DNA from 3 places in the Kineococcus aridisoli genome. Region 3 is predicted to be linked to each of the others. Evidence: predicted binding sites of a transcription regulator. Region 3 holds the regulator's gene; each other region holds the start of a gene.
The links. The regulator LexA, encoded in region 3, represses DNA repair genes until DNA is damaged. The targets are predictions, from matches to a motif close to TCGAACANNTGTTCGA.

Region 1: the regulator LexA is predicted to act here: its motif matches at 2,017-2,032, upstream of ACRYM2_RS04515 (glycoside hydrolase family 127 protein).
Region 2: the regulator LexA is predicted to act here: its motif matches at 2,560-2,575, upstream of ACRYM2_RS13505 (DUF6504 family protein).

Annotation. Positions count from the first base shown of each region.
Region 1 is NZ_JBJLSF010000009.1:56,547-62,969, reverse strand. It holds gene ACRYM2_RS04520 (ABC transporter substrate-binding protein) at 1-24, opposite strand, end outside; gene ACRYM2_RS04515 (glycoside hydrolase family 127 protein) at 57-1,988, opposite strand; gene ACRYM2_RS04510 (LacI family DNA-binding transcriptional regulator) at 2,122-3,123, shown strand; gene ACRYM2_RS04505 (substrate-binding and GGDEF domain-containing protein) at 3,150-5,189, opposite strand; gene ACRYM2_RS04500 (LacI family DNA-binding transcriptional regulator) at 5,273-6,370, opposite strand.
Region 2 is NZ_JBJLSF010000045.1:15,676-22,098, reverse strand. It holds gene ACRYM2_RS13525 (alpha/beta fold hydrolase) at 1-255, opposite strand, end outside; gene ACRYM2_RS13520 (aminoacyl-tRNA deacylase) at 252-785, opposite strand; gene ACRYM2_RS13515 (PKD domain-containing protein) at 893-1,483, opposite strand; gene ACRYM2_RS13510 (DUF6318 family protein) at 1,729-2,376, opposite strand; gene ACRYM2_RS13505 (DUF6504 family protein) at 2,723-3,151, shown strand; gene ACRYM2_RS13500 (SAV_6107 family HEPN domain-containing protein) at 3,240-3,680, shown strand; gene ACRYM2_RS13495 (DNA polymerase III subunit alpha) at 3,816-6,423, shown strand, end outside.
Region 3 is NZ_JBJLSF010000008.1:8,958-15,380, reverse strand. It holds gene ACRYM2_RS03860 (ATP-dependent DNA helicase) at 1-1,060, shown strand, start outside; gene ACRYM2_RS03855 (aspartate/glutamate racemase family protein) at 1,147-1,824, shown strand; gene lexA (transcriptional repressor LexA) at 1,843-2,586, opposite strand; gene ACRYM2_RS03845 (DUF2277 domain-containing protein) at 2,720-2,989, shown strand; gene ACRYM2_RS03840 (hypothetical protein) at 3,206-3,739, shown strand; gene nrdR (transcriptional regulator NrdR) at 3,894-4,394, shown strand; gene ACRYM2_RS03830 (proteasome assembly chaperone family protein) at 4,454-5,359, shown strand; gene ACRYM2_RS03825 (pilus assembly protein CpaE) at 5,399-5,854, opposite strand; gene ACRYM2_RS03820 (hypothetical protein) at 5,902-6,054, opposite strand; gene ACRYM2_RS03815 (TraR/DksA family transcriptional regulator) at 6,150-6,423, shown strand, end outside.

The DNA of each region.
Region 1 (6,423 bases), on a different contig from region 3:
CGCGTTCCTGCGGGAAAGCTCCATCGCTCTTCTCCTCCAGGTTCGGCCGCGAGCGCTCAGGCGCGCGGCAACCAGACCCGCATGGCGCCCAGCTCGCGGTTGGCCCAGGCGTAGTAGGGGACGGCGGGCACGAGCAGGCCCTCCTCCTCGGCCTGCAGGGCGGGCTCGTCGCCGGCCGGGCGGTACAGCGGCACGGTGCCCGCCTGCAGCGCCCGGTGCACCGGCAGCTGCAGGACGGTGACGCCCGCGAGCAGGTCCGGCCGGTGCTCGGCCTGCGCGCCGCGGACCTCCGCCACGCGCACCCGCACGTCGTCGGCGACGAGGCCCTCGGGCAGGTCGGCCTGCTCGAGGGCGTAGACGAGCGGGCCGCGCTCGACGACGACGCAGCCGCGGACGGCGTCGACGCGGGGGTCGGCCTCCACGACGCGCACGGTCATCGGCAGCGTCAGCTCGACGACGTCACCGGCCGCCCAGGTGCGCCGCACCCGCAGGTACTCCCCGGCGGGGGCGTCGAGCCGCTCGCCGGCGACGTCGGCGACGGCGCCCTCGGCCCAGCCGGGCACGCGCAGGGCGAGCTCCCACTCGCCGGCGCCCGGGTCGGTGACCTCGATGCGCACCGCGCCGTCCCACGGGTAGTCGGTGGTCACCGACAGCGCGGCGCCGTCCGCCTCGACCGTCCCGGTGGCGTACTGGTGCAGCTGGATCCCCGCCTCCGAGCTCGTGGCGAGGTAGGCGTCGAGGCTGGAGAGCGTCCGCATGATGTTCGGCGGGCAGCAGGCGCAGTCGAACCAGGGGCGGCGGCCGTGGGCGACGCTGCGCTCCTCCTCGGCGTGCGCGCCGTGCCGCAGCTGCAGGGCGTTGACGTAGAAGTACTCGGTGCCGGCCAGCGAGACGCCGGGCAGGAAGGCGTTGTAGAGGGTGCGCTCGACGAGGTCGGCGTAGCGGGACTCCCCCGTCGCCAGCAGCAGGCGCCAGGTCCACTGCACGCTGCCGATGGCCGCGCACGTCTCGGCGTAGGCCCGGTCCGGGCTCAGCTCGTGGTGGTCGCCGAACTGCTCCCAGTCCCAGCGCGAGCCGATGCCGCCGGTGACGTAGGTCTTGGAGGCGAGCATGCCCTCCCACTGGCGCACCAGCGCCGCCAGCAGGTCCGCGTCGGAGGTCTCGGCGGCGACGTCGGCGGCGCCGGCCGTCAGGTACACCGCGCGCACGGCGTGGCCCTCGGGGCTGGTCTGCTCGCGCACCGGGACGCGGTCGGAGAAGTACGTGGGCTGCTTGCCGTGCAGGCGCTCGATGATCCCGTGGCCGCGGGCGTCGACGAACCAGCGGGCCAGGTCCAGGTAGGCCCGGGTGCCGGTCTCGCGGAACAGCTCCACCAGGCCCATCTCGACGACCGGGTGGCCGTCGACCTCCTCGACCTTCCCCGGCCCGAAGGTGGCCACGAGGTGGTCGGCGAGCCTGACCGCGACGTCGAGCAGCCCGGTCTCGCCGGTGCCGCGGTGCACGGCGACGGCGGCCTGGAACAGGTGGCCCGCGCAGTAGTGCTCGTGGCTCCAGGGCAGGTCGACGTAGCGCTCGCCCTTCCCGCGCACCTGCTGCACGGAGTCCAGGTAGCCGTCCTCGGCCTGGGCGGCGGCGACGACGGCGGTGACCTCGCGGATCCAGCCGAGCAGCTCCTCGTCGGGTTCGCGCCCGTGCTCCCAGCCGGCGGCCTCCAGCCACTTGTAGACGTCGGAGTCCATGAAGATCGGGCCGCGCACCTCGCCCTGCGCCTGCCCGGCGGCGATGCGCAGGTTCTGCAGGTTGCCCGCGCTCTCCAGCTTCTCGTGGCCGGCGCGCAGGGCCTGGCGCCGGTTGGCGCCCTGCCGCTCGGCCCAGAAGCCGCCGGTGATGCGGGCCGAGCGCAGCGGGACCGGGCGCAGGGCGACGGCGGCCGCCGCGGTGGGGGCGGCGGGCGCGCTGGGCGCGGTGGGGGCCGTCGTGGTCGTCATGAGCTCTCCATCGAGACGTCGGAAACGGCGGAACACGTTTTCTGCGCTCGACCGTAGGCCCGCCCGGTGACGTCGTCAAGGCTTGCGGTGAGGCCTGTATCGTGCTGCGGACCACCAGGTCAGGAGGTGCCCTGTGACGGAAAGCGTCGTTCCGGCGCGGATCGTGGACGTGGCCGCGCTCGCGGGCGTCGCCCCCGGCACGGCCTCCAAGGCGCTCAACGGGACCGGCCAGCTGCGCGCGGAGACGCGCGAGCGGGTGCGCCGGGCCGCCGAGCAGCTGGGCTTCACCCCGGACTCCCTGGGCCGCGGGCTGTCCTCCGGCCGCAGCTACACCGTGGGCCTGATCACCACCGACAGCTTCGGCCGCTTCTCCATCCCCGTCATGCTCGGCGCGGAGAACGCCCTGGGCGCCGGGGAGATGAGCGTGCTGCTGTGCGACAGCCGCGACGACCCGGTGCGCGAGCAGCACTACCTGCGCACGCTGCTGTCGCGGCGCGTGGACGGGATCATCGTCACCGGCCGGCGCACCGAACCGCGCCCGCCCGTGGGCGCACCGGCGCACGTGCCGGTCGTCTACGCCTTCACCCCCTCCCAGGACCCGGCCGACACCTCGCTGACCGTCGACCAGGCGGGCGGTGCCGCCGCCGCCGTGCGGCACGTGCTCGACCTCGGCCGGCGGCGGGTCGCGCACGTGACCGGCCCCGAGGACCACCACGCCGCCCAGGTGCGCCGGGCGGCCGCCGAGGCGCAGGCCGGGGACGCCCTCCTCGGGCCGGCCCTGCACGGGGAGTGGAGCGAGCGCTGGGGCCGGCTGGCCGCCGACCTGCTGCTGCGCCGCCACCCCGACGTCGACGCCGTCACGTGCGGCAGCGACCAGATCGCCCGCGGCGTCTGCGACGGGCTGCGCGACGCCGGCCGGCGCGTGCCCGAGGACGTCGCGGTCGTCGGCTTCGACGACTGGGACGTCATCGCGCTCGCCTCCCGCCCTCCGCTGACGACGGTCGCCCTGGGCCTGGAGGCGCTGGGCCGCCGCGCCGGGGAGCTGCTGCTGGCCGCGGTCGCCGGTCAGCCCTCGCCGGGGACCACGACCCTGCCCACCCGCCTCGTCGTGCGCGAGTCCACCGTCCGCGCCTGAGCGCGCCCCGTGGGCCCCGCGCGGCGTCAGCGGGCGGGCCGGGCGACCTCCACGGCATCCCCGACCCCGACCCCGACCGCCTCGGCGCCGACGGCGCGGTCGCGGCCGGTGAGCTTGGCCTCGTAGAGCGCGCGGTCGGCGGCGTCCACGAGGTCCTGCACCGTCCCGCCCCGCGCCGGGCGGGCCACCGCCCAGCCCGCGCTCACGGAGACGCTGGCGCGGGGGGACCCGGCGTGCTCGATGCCCAGGGCGCGCACGCCGGCCAGCAGCAGCCGCGCCACGTGCGCGGTGCCGCGCTCGTCGGTGGCCGGCAGCAGCACCGCGAACTCCTCGCCGCCGTGGCGGGCGCTGACGTCGCCGGGCCGCACGGCGACCGCGGCCAGGGCCGTCGCCACGGCGCGCAGGCACTCGTCACCGGCCGGGTGCCCGTAGCGGTCGTTGTAGCCCTTGAAGTGGTCCACGTCGCAGATCACCAGGCCCAGCGGGTCGTCGCCGCGCGCGGCCCGCTCCCAGCGCTCGGCGAGCGCGGCGTCCAGCGCGCGGCGGTTGGCCAGGCCGGTCAGCGGGTCGCGCATGGCGATGCGCTCCAGCTCGGCGTTGGCCCGCCGCAGCCGGGACTCCGCCTCGCGCCGCACCGCGACCTCCTGCTCGAGCTGGCGGGTGCGCAGCGCCACGACGCGCTCCAGCTCCACGGCGTGCTCCTGCAGGCGCCGCTCGCGGGCCAGCGCGTCCAGCGCACGGGTGAGGTCGACCTGCAGCAGGTCCAGCATCCGGCTGCGGTCGCCGGCGCCCGGTTCGAGCAGCAGGTAGCCGTGCTGGCGCGGGCCGGCCGCCAGGGTGCGGATCACGGCCCGGCGCCCGAGCAGCGCGAGCTGCTCGGGGGGCAGCAGCTCGTCGTTGCCGAAGACCGCGGAGCCCGTGCTCACCGCGCCCCGGGCGTAGGCCAGGGCGACCCGGGCCGCCGGCGCCGCGTCCTCGCGCTCCTCCAGCAGCACCAGGAAGCAGCTGCGCACCCCCAGCCGCGGCACGTGCGCCGCCAGCTCGTCGACGAGCTCCTCGAGCGAGGAGCACCCCGCGAAGGCCCGGGTGATCTCCAGCAGGTGGTCCTGGTCGAGCCGGGCCACCGCGCCGCGCTCGCCGCCCGCGGGCAGCGCGACGGGCGCCGCCCCGCGCCGGGTCGAACCGCGGCGCACCACGACGGCGGGCACCCGCACGTCCTCGGTGCCGCCGGTGCCGGTGGCCTGGGCGCGCAGCGCGCGCACCGCGGCGCGCCCCTGCTCGTGCAGGCCGGGGTCGACCGTCGTCAGCGACAGGCCGCCCTCGCGGGACTCGGGCAGGTCGTCGAACCCGGTCACGAGCACGTCGCCGGGCACCGACAGGCCCGCCATGCGCAGCGCGTCGAGGGCGCCGTGCGCCATGGCGTCGTTCGCCGCGACGACGGCGTCGAGGTCGCGGCGGCGCGCCAGCAGGGCGGTGACGGCGCGGTGGGCGGCCTCGCGGTGGTAGGAGCCGTCGAGGACGAGGTCCTCGTCGACCTCCATCCCGCGCTCGGCCAGGGCCGCGCGGAAGGCCTGCTCGCGCACCGCGGAGTCGGGGCTGTCGTGCACGCCGCGCAGCAGCGCGGGCCGGCGCGCGCCGCACTCGTCGATCAGGTGGGCCATGAGCTCGCGCACGGCGCCGGCGTTGTCCGCGTCGACGTTCGCCGTCCCCGGCGAGCGCCGCGAGATGGTGACGACCGGCACGCCCAGCGCGAGCGCGCGGCTGCACAGGACCTGGCCGAGCTGGTGGTACTGCACGGCGGTGACGACGAGGGCGGCGACGCGGCCCCGCTCCAGCAGCCGGACGAGGAAGTCCTCGTCCTGGCCGGTGCGGGGGTGGTTGACGGTCACCAGCACCGGAGTGCCGGTGTCGGCGAGCTCGTCCTCCACCCCGCGCAGGATGCCGCGCTGGTAGTCGGTGACCTCGTCGACGACCATGGCGACGAAGGGGCCCGCCGAGAACGGCGGTGCGGCGGGGGCCTGCGCGGCGAGGCCCCCACTCCCGCCGGACGGCACGGGTCCAGACATGCCTGGATCGTCGGCGCGTCCGGGCGCCACCTGTACGCCGCGGCGCCCCGGGGGCACCCGAACGGAGCACCGGGCGGGGACGGTCAGCTGGAGCCGCGGGCGAGGAAGTCGTGCCGCACGCGCCGGTGCCCGGGTCCGCCGCCGGCCGGGTCCAGCGCCTGCAGGGCGAGGTCCACGGCCGCCCGGGCCACCCCGGCCATGTCCACGGCCAGCGTGGACAGCTGCGGGGTGACGAAGGTGCCCAGGGTGAGGCCGTCGATGCCCAGCACCCGCACGCGCCCGGGCACCGCCACCCCCGCCTCGTGCAGCACCGACAGCGCCCCGACGGCCACGATGTCGTTCCAGCCGACGACGGCGTCCGGCAGGCCGTCGGCGACCAGGCGCGCGGTCGCCGTGCGCCCGGCGACCACGTCCTGCCCGCCGGCGGGCAGCACCTCCACCCGCAGCCCCGCCGCGGTGAGCACCTGCTCGATCAGCTGCGCCCGGTCCGTCGGGGCGCACCGGCTCCCGTCGAGGACGGCGACCGTGCGGGTGCCGGAGGCCAGCAGGTGCCGCGCGGCGTCGTGCAGGGCGGGCCCGGGGTCCAGCGCGACGGTCGCGGTGCCCGCCGGCGTGCCGCCGTCCGCGGGCGGGTCGACGCTGACGACGGGCATGCCGGCGAGGGCGTCCGCCCACACCTCGCGCCGGCCCACGTAGCCGACGACGGCGTCCACCTGGTGGGCCAGGTCGGCCAGGACCAGCCCGGGGTCGGGGGCGTGCACGGTGTCGACGAGGACGACGTTCCAGCCCAGGCGCCCCGCGTACCGCACCGTCGCGGCGGCGAACTCGGGGTAGTACGGGTTGGTCAGGTCGGAGACCACCAGGCCCAGCGTGTCGTGGGCGGCGCGCGCCAGGCCGCGGCCGAACCGGGACGGGCGGTAGTGCAGGTCCTTGGCGGCGCGCAGCACGCGCTCCTTGGTCACCGCGCTGATGCCGGGCATGTCGTTCATGGCCCGGGTCACCGTCTGCCGGGACACGCCCGCCGCCTGCGCGACGTCCTCGATGGTCGCCGCGCCGTGCGCGGGCCGCCGTGGCCGCCGGCCCGTGCCCGTCCCGTGCTGCTCGGCCGTCACCGCGCCCTCCACCCGCTCGTCCGTGCGGGGACTCTCCCAGACGGCGGCGGGGGCGGCGAGGGGGCGCACCGTCCTTGACAGCCTCCGACCCCGGTGGCACCGTCCCAGGAAGCCGTGAGCGC
Region 2 (6,423 bases), on a different contig from region 3:
GGCGAGCCGCCGGGCCAGGCGGTGCAGCCGCCGCCCGAGGGCGCGCGGGCTCATCTCGTCGACGTCGTCCACGGGTGGGCTCTCGCCGTGGCCGGGCAGGTCGACGAGGGCCAGCCGGTGCTCCGCCGCCAGGTGCGGCACGACGAGCGACCAGGTGCTCGCGGCGCTGCCCAGGCCGTGCACGAGCACCACCTGCGGCGCCCCCGCCCCCGCCTGCTCCACGAGGTGGACGGCCAGGCCCTCCGGTCCGCTCATCCGATCTCGACGGGGTGCCCTCCGGTGAGGCGGAGGAGCTCGTCGTAGCGGGTGCGGAACAGCGCGTGCGGGTGCCCGGCGGGGACCCAGACGACCGGGTGCAGGGCCAGGGCCACGTCGACGAAGGTGGGCATCGGCTCGGCGAGCCCGACGGGGGAGGCGGAGCCCAGGACGGCGCCGGTGCGGTGCAGGACGTCGACGTCGTCGTCGAGGGTCAGCTCCGGCTCGCTGAGCACGGCCGCCAGCGCCGGCGGGAACAGCCGGTGCACCCGCGAGGAGACCACCATCAGCCGCCGCCCGTCCCGGGTGGTGAGCACGGTCGTCCGAGCGAGCGCCGCGGGCGCCACGCCGAGGTGGGCGGCCACCTCGGCCGGTCCGCACAGGTCGGCGGGCAGTTCCCGGACCTCACCGCTCGCGCCGAGCGCCACCAGGGCCGCCACCGTGGCCTCGACGGCCGGGACCGGTGCACGGGGCGGTGACGCCGCGACCGGCCCGCCGGCCGGCGCCTCGCGCGTCCCCGTCCACCTCATGCACCACAACGGTAGAGCCGTGCGGGCCCGTCGTCGCGCCGAGCGGACGGGCCTGCGGACGGGCCTGCGGACAGGCCTGCGGCCGGGACCGCCGGTGGTCCCGGGCGTCAGCGCGTGAGCACGTCGGTGCCCTCCAGCAGGTGGATCGGCACCGGTTCGGAGACGACCGTGGCCAGCCCCTCGACCGGCCGGTACGGCAGCCCCGCGATCGTGTACTCCCCGCGGTAGGCGGTGGTCAGGACGATCTCGTGGTCCCCGCTCCGCACGTAGGTGTGGGTGAGGTCGTGCGCGGGGTACGGCGCCCCGGGGACGTCCGTGGGGCCCAGCGTCCCGCCGTCGCCGAAGGACCACGTCCACGAGACCGGGGTGGCGCGGACGGTCACCGGGAACCCCAGGACGGTCGTGTCGCGGACGACGGTCTCGGCCCGCGTGTGCACGATGACGGGCACGTTGACGAGCGCCTGCCCGTCGCCGGGCTGGACCTCGACCGCCCCGGCCGGCAGGCCGACGCGCTGGAGGTCGGCGAGCGTCACGGCCGGCACCTGCACGGGGGTGCCGGCCGCGGCGGCCTCGCTGGTGCACCGGGTCCCGCGGCTGGTCCACGGCCCCTCGCCGGTGCGTGCCCAGACCGTGGTCAGCAGCTCCCCCGGGGGGCAGTTCGCGCCGGCCGCGCGGCAGGAGTTGTCCCCCACGGGCATGTCGGGGGTGTTGCGGCTGCAGGCCGGCGTGCGGACGACGGTGACGGGTGGGCCCGATGGGCCTTGTGCGGACCGTCCCATGGAGTCGCCGGTTCGTCTTCCAGGAACTGAGGTCTGAGCATCGACGACCACATCGCTCCCCAGCGCGACTCCAGAGGAGTTCGGCTTGGCTGTTGCAGTGCTCGGCGAAGCCGAGAATGTCAGGGCCAGTGCGGCGCCCCCGGCGATCACCAGTCGCTTGCGCCTCATTCGACCTCCCACACGACCCACCGGTTCTGCAGCCACTTCAAGTCCAGAGCGGTCCGACCGTCGAGGAGTTCTGGAACTTCGTCGATGACCGTGCCAACGGCATCCACGACGCTGTGTGCTGACCGGTCGGTGATCACCGTGAGGCCGAGTTCTCCCGACTGGGGGTGCCAGTAGTCGTAGTCAGTTCCGCGGAAGACGAGTTCCAGACCCACATTCGAGTAGCCCCGCTTGCGGTACTCGTCGATCTCCTCGGCGTAGTAGGCGCACCCCGTGCAGCCGGGGTCGGAGATCTGCCGCAGCAGGCTCGGGTCGCCCGTCTCGCGGGCGTGGTTGAGCACGGCGACGAAGTGGACCGCGAAGTAGCTCGCACCCTCCTCGGTGCGCACCCGCCCCAGCGGGTCGAGCTCCGGCGCCGGCAGGGACCTCGTCGCCAGCGGCGTCGGCGTCGACGCGGCCGGCGTCTGGACCGGGGCCGATGGGGTCGGCGGGGCCTGGGGTGCCGGTCCCGCTGGCGCGGCCGCGGCGGCCCCGGTGGCGGCGGGGGCCGGCGCCGGGGTGGACGGCGCCGGTCCCGAGCAGCCGGTGAGCAGCCCGAGGGCGGTCAGGGCGGCGACGGGGACGGCGGCCGGGCGGAGCGGGATCACCCGCGCACGGTGGCACGCGGCGCCGCCTCCCCGCGGGCGGCGGCGGGGCGCCTGTGGACAACTCGTCGGCCGATCGGGTGGCCGCCCTCCCCCCCCCCCGGCGGCGAGCGGTGATCCGGCCGTGTGGACGGCCGATTCGCCGTTGACGCGGCCCGAGGCCCGTGGTGTAGCTTCGAAGTGCGTTCGAACGGTTGTTCGAGCGTGGTGGCCGCTCGGTGGTGCGGCCCGCGGGGAGGGGAAGCTCCGCGGGCCGCGCCGCCGGGTGCGTCGTCCTGGGCCGCTTCCCCCGGCCCGCCCACCGCGGGAGCACCCGCGGTGCCGGTTCCAGCGGGGAGGGTGAACAGCGGTGCGACGGTTCTCCGACGAGGTGCACGTCCGGTCCGGTGCGCTGGGCGAGGCGCACGACGCCCCGGTGCAGTTCGTCTGGCGCGGGCGGCTGTACGTGGTCCGGGAGCTGCTGTCCCGGTGGCGGGAGCGCCGGGCGTGGTGGGAGCACTCCGCGGTCGCCGCCGTGCACGGTGACGAGCCCGCGGTGACGGCGGTGGGAGCCGGTCGCGGCGGGGCGGCGACCGCCGCCCGGCCGGTCCTGGAGCTCGGCGACCTCGAGCGCGAGGTCTTCCGGGTCGAGGCCAGCGTGGGGCGCTGCGCGGCGAGCGGCGTCTACGACCTCGCCCGCTCCGTCGCGCTCGGGACGGCGGCCGTGTCGGAGGGTGCTGGTACCACTGCTCCTGGTGGCACGGACGGCGCGTGGCAGCTGCTGCGCGTCAGCGACTGACCGCACACCCTCACCGGACCACTCGAAGGCACCACCCGAAGGCACCACCGACGCCACACCTCTCAGCCAGATCGCACAGGAGCTCGCGATGACCACCGCGTCCAGCACCTCCGACATCCCCGACGTCCCCCGGCCGCTCACCACCGCGGCGCTCGACCTCCTCGAACGCTGCGAGGCCGAGCTCGTCGCGGCGATGCGCGCGGACGACCCCGCCGACCGGTACGTGCACGCCCACCTGTCGGCGTTGCGGGCGGGTGCCGCGCTCGTCGCGGTGCGCGGCCGCCCGGCCGGCCCGCGGCGCAGCAGCCCCCGCAGCGTCTGGGAGATGCTGCCGCGCCTCGACGACTCGCTGCAGGAGTGGGCGGACCTCTTCGCCGCGACCGCGGCGACGCGTTCCGCCGTGGAGGCCGGTCGCAGCGGCGCGGTGGACGCCGCCGCCGCGGACGCCCTGCTCGCCGCCGCGGAGCGCTTCCACCGCGTCGTGGAGTCGATGCTCGGCCTCAGCGCCGTCCACCCGCTGGCCGGCTGACACCGGCGGGGCGCGGTCCGCGCCGCACCCCGCCACCTCCTTCCCCGCGAACTCCCACCGCTCCGCCCATCGCCACCGCACCCACCGCTGCTCCGTCCTTCCCCGCGGGCACGTTCCCCGGAGGACGTCCCCCTCGTGTTCGCACCACCGCCGTTCCCGCACCTGCACGTCGCCTCCGGGTACTCCCTGCGCCACGGCACCTCCACACCCGCCGACCTGGTCGCCCGGGCGGCGGCGCTGGGGATGGACACCCTCGCGCTCACCGACCGCGACGGCCTCTACGGGGCGGTGAAGTTCGTGCGCGCGTGCACGGCGGCCGGCATCGCCCCCGTCGTCGGCGTCGACCTGGCCACCGCGGCCACCGGCCTCGCCGACGGGTTGCCGGCCTGGGCGGACCCCTCGGCGCGCGCGCGCCGCACCGCCCCGCGGGCGCCGGTGCGCGGGGGCGCGGCCGTGGACCCGCGGCTGCCGCGGGTCACCGTCCTCGCCCTGGGCGCCGGCGAGGCGGGAGCGGGCACCGGGTGGGCGGCGCTGTGCGGGCTGGTCAGCGCCACCCACCTGGCGGGGGAGCGCGGCCACCCGGTGAGCAGCCTCGACCTCGTCGCCGCCCACGCCGCCACCGGTGCCGGGTCTCCGGCGCTGGCCGTCCTGCTCGGCCCGTCCTCGGAGGTCGGCCGCGCCGTGCTCGCCCGTCGCGACGACCTCGCGCGCGCGGTCCTGCGGCACTGGCGGCGTGCGCTGCCCGAGGGGGCGCTGCACGTCGAGGTCGTCTGCCACCACGCACCCCCGGGCGCCGCCGGCAGCGTGGAGCACGCGGCGCGCACGCTCCTGCTGGCCCGGCGGGAGGGGGTGCCCGCGGTGCTCACCGCGGTGGTCCGCTCCGCGGACCCGGACGGCGCGCGGACGGCCGACCTGCTCGACGCGGTGCGCCGGCTGGTCCCGCTGGGCGCCCGCCACCTCGACCGGGCGACCGGTCAGGGGCACCTGCTGCCGAGCGCGGACATGGCCCGCACCGCGGCCGACGTCGCGCGGGCCGCGGGCGAGCCGGAGCTGGCGGCGCAGCTGCTCACCACCACCGGGCTCCTCGCCGCGCGCGCCCGCCTCGACCCCGTCGCCGACCTGGGCATCGGCACGCCCCACCTGCCCGACCACGCGGCGCTCGGCCTGGCCGCCGACGCCGACGCCGACGCCGTCCTGCGGCAGCGTTGCGAGGCGGGGATCGCCCGCTGCTACCCGGGCGCCGGCCCGAAGCAGGAGGCGCGGGTGCGCCGCCGCCTCGACGCCGAGCTGGCGACCGTCGCGCAGGTCGGGTTCGCCAGCTACTTCCTCACCGTCGCCGACGTCTGCGACCTCACCCGCGGCCTGGGGGTGCGCGTCGCCGCCCGCGGCTCGGGCGCGGGCAGCCTGGTGAACCACCTGCTGCGCATCTCCGGCGTCGACCCCCTCGAGCACGGCCTGCTCATGGAGCGCTTCCTCAACCCGCGCCGCGGCCAGCTGCCCGACATCGACCTCGACGTGGAGTCCGCGCGGCGCGAGGACGTCTACGCGGCCGTCCTGGACCGCTTCGGCGGCGACCGGGTGACGTGCGTGTCGATGATGGACACCTACCGCGTGCGGCACGCGGTGCGCGACGTCGGGGCCGCGCTCGGCCTGCCCCCCGCCGAGGTCGACGCCATCGCGACCGCCTTCCCGCACCTGCGGGCGCGCGATGCCCGCGCGGCCGTCGCCGAGCTGCCCGAGCTGCGGCGCAGCGGCCTGGGGGAGGAGCGCCTGGACGCCTTCTTCGACCTCGTCGAGCGCCTCGACGGCCTGCCCCGGCACGTCGCGCTGCACCCGTGCGGCGTGGTCCTGTCCGGTCCCGGCCTGCTGCGCCGCACCCCCGTGGAGGCCAGCTGGAAGGGCCTGCCCATGAGCCAGTTCGACAGGGACGACGTCGAGGACATGGGCCTGCTCAAGCTCGACGTCCTGGGCATCAGGATGCAGTCGGCGATGGCCCACGCCGTCGCCGAGGTCCGGCGCGTGGAGGAGGTCGAGGTCGACCTCGACGACCGGTCCCTGGTGCCGCTCGACGACCCCGCCACCTACGCGCTCGTGCGCTCGGCCCGCACCCTGGGCTGCTTCCAGATCGAGTCCCCCGGCCAGCGCGAGCTCGTCGGCAAGTTCGCCCCGGAGACCTTCGAGGACCTCGTCGTCGACATCTCGCTGTTCCGGCCCGGGCCGGTGAAGTCGGACATGGTCACCCCGTTCCTGCGGGCCCGGCAGGGCTGGGCGCAGCCGCAGCTCCTCGACGACCGCCTGCGGCACGTGCTCGAGCCGACGCACGGCGTCGTGGTCTTCCACGAGCAGGTCATCGAGATCATCCAGGCGACCACCGGCCACGACCTCGCGCTCGCCGACGAGTACCGCCGCCACCTCGGCACCCGCCGCGGCCAGGAGGAGATGGAGCCGCAGTTCAAGCGCCGCGCGCTCGAGCACGGCTACCCCGCCGAGACGGTCGAGCGGATCTGGGAGGTCCTCACCGCGTTCGCCTCGTTCGGGTTCTGCAAGGCCCACGCCGCGGCGTTCGCGCTGCCGACCTACCAGTCCGCCTGGCTGAAGACCCACCACCCGGCGGCCTTCCTGGCCGGTGTCCTCACCCACGACCCGGGCATGTACCCCAAGCGGCTGATCCTCGACGACGCCCGCAACCTGGGCATCGAGGTCCTCGGCCTCGACGTCAACGCCTCCGGCGACACCTACCGCG
Region 3 (6,423 bases):
CACCGCGCTGAGCGACCTCAAGGAGGCCGCCGACGGCGCGGACAAGGAGGACGTCGAGGGCCGCGGCGCGCGGCACCTGGCGCGCGCCGCCGTGCAGGAGGTCTTCTCCGTGGCCGAGCGGCTGGCCGAGGACGCCGGCCGAGAGGGCGCGGACGGTCACGACGTGGCGTGGGTGACGGCGGGCTCCGGCCCGGCCGCGCGGCCGCCGTCGCTGCACATCGCCCCGCTGTCGGTCGCCGGGCTGCTGCGCGAGCGGGTCTTCACCGACCGCACGGTCGTCGCGACGTCGGCGACGCTCAGCCTCGGCGGCTCCTTCGACGCGGTCGCCGGTGCCTTCGGCCTGGCGCGCGCCCGCAGCGACGGCGCGGCCGGGGGGCGCGGCGGCACGGCCTGGACGGGCGTGGACGTCGGCAGCCCCTTCGACTACGCCAAGCAGGGCATCCTCTACGTGGCCCGGCACCTGCCGGCGCCGGGGCGGGCGGGGGCGGGCGAGCTCGTCCTGGAGGAGCTGGCCGCGCTCGTGGAGGCCGCCGGCGGCCGCACGCTCGGGCTGTTCTCCTCCCGGCGCGCGGCCGAGGAAGCGGCGGCCGCCGTGCGCTCGCGCACCGGGCGCACGGTGCTGTGCCAGGGCGACGACCGGCTGCCCAAGCTGGTGCGCGCCTTCGCCGACGACCCGGCCACGTCGCTGTTCGGCACCCTCTCGCTGTGGCAGGGCGTCGACGTGCCCGGCCCCAGCTGCTCGCTGGTGGTCATCGACCGCATCCCCTTCCCGCGACCGGACGACCCGCTGATGTCGGCGCGCGCCCGGGCGGTCGACGCCGCGGGCGGCAACGGCTTCCTCACCGTGTCGGCCGCGCACGCGGCCGTGCGGCTGGCCCAGGGCGCGGGCCGCCTCGTGCGGGCCGCGGGCGACCGCGGCGTGGTGGCGGTCCTGGACTCCCGGCTGGCCACCGCCCGCTACGGCGGGTTCCTGCGCGAGAGCCTGCCGGGCTTCTGGCCGACGACCTCCGCGGAGGTCGCCCTGGAAGCGCTGCGACGGCTGACGAGCAGCGCCGGTTGAGCCGACCGGGTCGTTCCCGGGGCGTTCCCCCGCCGGACTCCCGCGAGGGTGCTGACGGGACGGGTGGGAGGTGGCATCCTCGGCGCGTGGCCACCGTGGGCTTCCTGCACTCCGCGCACGCGCACGTGCGCTCCTTCAGCGACCTGCTCGCCGAGCGCGACGACTCTGTCGCCGCCCGGCACCTGGTCGACACCGGCATGCTGGCGACCGCCCGCTCGCACGGGCTGCAGGCCGCGCGGCCGGCGATGGCCGACCGCCTGCGCCGGCTGGTCGCCGAGGGTGCCGAGGTGGTCGTGTGCACCTGCTCGACGACGGGTGCGCTGGCCGAGGAGGTCGGGGCCCGGACGGGCGTGCGCGTCGTGCGCGTGGACCGGCCGATGGCCGAGGCCGCCGTGCTCGCGGGCCGGCGGATCGCGGTGGTGACCTCGCTGGGCGAGGCCGCCGACACCCTGCTCCCGCTGCTGCGCGAGTGCGCTCGCGACACCGGCCGCGACGTGCAGCTGCTCGACGTGCGCTGCACCGACACGTGGACGGCTTTCGAGTCCGGGGACCTGCTCACCTACACCACGGGAGTCGCCGAGGCCGTCCGCCGAGCGGTCGCCTCCCTGCAGCCGGCCGTGGACGTCGTCGTCCTGGCGCAGGCCAGCATGCTCGACGCGGCGCCGCTGCTGCGCGACCTGCACGTGCCGGTGCTCACCTCGCCGCGGCTGGCTGTGGAGGCCGCGGTCGAGGCGGTGGTGCCGGTGGTCCCCGCCGGGCGCTGACCCGCCGGGGGCGCGGCCTCAGAGGCTGCGCAGCACCGCCGTGACGCGGCCCAGGATCGTCGCCTCGTCGCCGTCGATGGGCTCGAACAGCGGGTTGCGCGGCATCAGCCTGACGTGCCCGTCCTTGCGCTGGAGGACCTTCACGGTGGCCTCCCCGTCGATCATCGCGGCCACCACGTCACCGTTCTCGGCCGTCGGCTGCTGGCGCACGACGACCCAGTCGCCGTCGCAGATGGCCGCTTCGATCATCGACTCGCCGACCACGCGCAGCATGAAGTGCTCACCCGTGCCCACCAGCTGGGCCGGCAGCGGGAAGACCTCCTCCACGAGCTGCTCGGCCAGGATCGGCCCGCCGGCGGCGATGCGCCCGACCAGGGGCACGTAGCGCGGGGCGGGACGCTCGTCCTGCGCGCCGCCGTCGTCGGAGGTTCCCAGCGGCTGCGGCGGCGCGACGACCTCCAGGGTCCGCGGCCGGCGCGGGTCCTTGCGCAGGTAGCCCAGCCGCTCGAGGGTCTTCACCTGGTGCGCCACGCTGCTGGGGCTGGTCAGGCCGACCGCCTGGCCGATCTCCCGCATGCTCGGCGGGTAGCCGCGCGCCTCGACGCACTCCGTGATGGCGGCGAGGACCCGGCGCTGGCGGGCGGTCAGCCCGTCGGGGCCGAAGGGGGTGTCGGGGAACTGGTGCACCGAGGCGACGGCGGCGGTGGGCGCGGTCCCGTCCGCGTCGGCGGCGTCGTCGGTCCCGTCCAGCACGTCGGCCACGTCTGCTCCCTGCTCGCTCGTCCGCCGGGCTCCGTCCCGGCGCCCGGTCCCGGTCACGGTAGCCACCCCGCCCCGGAGGATCAAACACCTGTTCGAAGGTGGCGTGTCGCACCGGCTGCGTAGCGTGCCCGCCATGTGCCGGAACATCCGCCAGCTGCACAACTTCGAGCCCGCCGCGACGGAGGAGGAGGTGCGCGCCGCGGCGCTGCAGTACGTGCGCAAGGTGGCCGGGACCACCCGGCCGTCGGCGCGCAACCAGGCCGCCTTCGAGCGCGCCGTGGAGGCCGTCGCGGCGGCGACGCGCGAGCTGCTCGGCGAGCTCGTGACCGCCGCGCCGCCCAGGGACCGGGAGGTGGAGGCGGCGCGCGCCCGCGAGCGCAGCGCTCGCCGCTTCGCCTCCTGAGGTCGGCCGGGGGCCCGGCTCGCGCGGGCCGGCGGGGGCTGCGCGGCGTCGTCGCAGGTCGGCGCACGTGTCGGTGGTCGGTGGCAGCGTGCGCTGCCTGTCCCCGGAGCGGCCGAGAGCCGCCGGGGGCGTGCACCACCGCCGTGGCGGTGGTAGAACAGGCCCGCCGCTTCGAACACCCGTTCGAAGCGGCGCCCGAGCTGGAGGTCCCTGCCCGTGAGCACCACCGCCCTCACCCTCGTCCCGTGCGAGCCCGCTCTCGACGCCGTGCGCCTGCCCCGCCCGCGCCGGGGTGCGCCCCCCTCGCGCGCCCGCTCCGCGTCGCGCCCGCTCGCCCTGGTCGCCGGGGGTGCCCGGTCCGCACGGGCCGGCGGCGGTCCCGCCGCGGCCCGGCGCCGCGGCGGCTGCGAGGCGCTCGCGGCACCGCTCGCCACGCCCGTCCCCGACCGCCGGCCGCTGCGCCTGACCCGCCGCGGGCGGCTGGTGGTCTCCTGCACCGCCGCCACGCTCGTGACGACGGCGGTCGTGGCGGTGGCGGGCGCCCTGGGCGGCGCCGCGGCCGACGCGCAGCCGGTGGCCACGCCCACCGTGGTCACGGTGCTGCCGGGGCAGACGCTCTCGGAGATCGCCGCCGACGTCTCCCCGCACGAGGACTGGCGCGAGGTCGCCACGCGCATCGCCGACGTCAACGACCTGCCCACGATGGTGGTGCGCGCCGGTCAGCGGCTGACCCTGCCGGCACGCGGCTGAGCCGCTCGTGCCCCCCGGCCCGCCCCCGCCCGCGCCGCCCGGGGGCGGGTGCGGTGACGCGCCCGACGGCGTGTCGCTTGCCCGGCGTGTCGCTCTCGACGTACCGTCCACTCTGGACCACACCTGTCTGCCGGATCCGGGGGAGGACGTCGGGGTGCACTGCCCGTTCTGTCGGCACGAGGACTCGCGCGTGGTCGACTCGCGCACGACCGACGACGGGAGCTCCATCCGGCGCCGGCGCCAGTGCCCGAACTGCTCCAAGCGGTTCACCACGGTGGAGACGGCCAGCCTGACGGTCACCAAGCGCTCGGGCGCCTCCGAGCCCTTCAGCCGCGCCAAGATCGCCAGCGGGGTCCGCAAGGCGTGCCAGGGGCGGCCGGTGAGCGAGGACGACATCGCCCTGCTGGCGCACCGCGTCGAGGAGGCCGTGCGCGCCCAGGGCGCCGCCGAGATCGACGCTCACCAGGTGGGGCTGGCGACGCTGCCGTTCCTGCAGGAGCTCGACGAGGTGGCCTACCTGCGCTTCGCCTCCGTCTACCAGGCGTTCGACTCCCTGGACGACTTCGAGAAGGCCATCGAGCGGCTGCGCACCGAGCGCGAGGCCGCCCTCGCAGCGCTCGCCGAGGGCGACCGGCCGCTGCCCGCCCGCGGCTGACGCGCCACCGGCCGCCTGCTCGGGCCGCCGGGCGCGCCGGGGGCGGGGATGATGTCCCCATGCTGGATCCCGCATCCCTGTACTCCTACGAGGGTGAGCGCCCGGTGCTCGTGGAACCGCCGCTCGTGGTCGCGCTGTCCGGCTTCGTCGACGCCGGCAGCGCGGTCCGCCTGGCGGTGGAGCACCTGCTGGGCACCCGCGACCACGAGGTCGTGGCCACCTTCGACGTCGACCAGCTGCACGACTACCGCGCCCGCCGCCCCACCATGACCTTCGGCGGCACCAGCTGGACCGACTACGAGGCCCCCCGCCTGCAGCTGCACCGCCTGCACGACGAGGAGGGGTCCTCGCTGCTGCTGCTCACCGGCCCCGAACCGGACGTGCAGTGGGAGCGCTTCACCGCCGCCGTGTGGCAGCTGGCGGACGACCTCGGCGTCGGGCTGACGATCGTGCTCAACGCGGCTCCGACGGCCGTGCCGCACACCCGTCCCAGCGGGGTGACCGCCAGCGCGAGCCGGCCCGAGCTGCTCGAGGGGTACCGCACCTGGGACGTCGAGGCCCAGGTGCCCGGGCACGCCGCGGCGCTGCTGGCGCTGCGCGGCGCGCAGGCGGGCCGCGACGTCCTCTCGGTGCTCGCCCACGTGCCGCACTACCTCGCCGGCAACGAGTACCCCGACGCCGCTGCCGTGCTCGTGCGCACCCTCTCCGGGGCCACCGGCGTCGCGGCCTCGGTGCAGGAGCTGCTGGAGGCCGCCTCGCGCACGCGCGTGGAGGTCGACGCCCAGGTGGCGGACTCCCCGGAGGCCGCGGCGGTGGTGCGCGCCCTCGAGGAGCAGTACGACGCCTCCGGTGACGCCGGCCGGGGGACGGAGGCCGGCAGCGCCTTCCTGCCCACGGCCGACGAGCTGGGGGAGGAGTTCGAGCGCTTCCTGGCCGGCCGCGAGGAGGACCCGGGCACGCCCTGACGCGCGGCGCTCGAGCCGGGGCCCGGTCCGGGTTCCGGCTCAGGCGCCGGTCGTGGCCCCTGCGCTGCCGCTGGTGCCGCCGCGGGCGCCGGAGAGGTGGTGCAGCAGGGCGCGCGCGTAGGCGTCGGAGGGGTCCTCGGCCTCGAAGGCGTCTGCGCCGTGCTCGTCGAGCAGCAGCACCCGGTGCACCACGGCCTCGCCGACGTCGCGCCGCTCCAGCCGGGTGAAGCGCTCCCCGAGCAGCTCGCGCAGCTGGTGCTCGGCCGGCAGCCAGCAGGCCTCCGGCTGGTCCACGGAGTCCAGCGCCCACTCGGTGGTGCCGTTGAAGCCGATGATGCGCCCGCCGGGGTGGTCGTGGACCTCCACGGTCATGTCGCTGAGCGTGAACACGTCGTCGTCCATGTCCCGGTGCGGGATGACGAAGCGGTCGCCGGAGGCCGGGTGCCACTCCAGGCCGGCGTCCTTGAGCTGCAGCGCGAGATCGACGGAGATCACCGCACCAGCATGGACCGCGGACCCGGTCGCCGCCACGCCGCCCGCGTTCAGCGCGAGCCCGCGCGCGCCACCGTCTTCCCCGTGCTGGCCCCCCGCAGCAGGCCGACCCGCGCGGTCATCCCCGGCACGCCCGGGGCGGAGTCCTCGGGGACGGGTTCGCCGACCGGTCGGCGGGCCAGGGTGCCCGGGGTGGTGCGCACGATCTGCCACCCTGCCCCCGTGGTGCCGGACCGGCAGCCGCAGGGTAGGAACGGACGAGCCCCGCACGGGGGCCCCTAGACGAGGAGACACGCACATGGACACCGAGGTCGCGCGCGAGCGGTTGCTGGCGCTGCAGCAGGAGCTGCGGGCCAGCATCGAGGGGATCACCGCGCGGCTGGAGCGGGGCGTCTACTCCGACGACCCCGCGGGCGGGGCCGACTTCGGCGACCGCGGCGCGCACGAGCAGCAGGCCGCGGAGGAGGAGGGGCTGCTCGACGGCGTGCGCCGCCGCCTGAACAGCGTGGAGGACGCCCTGCGGCGCATCGACGAGGGCACCTACGGCATCTCCGTGGTCTCCGGCAAGCCCA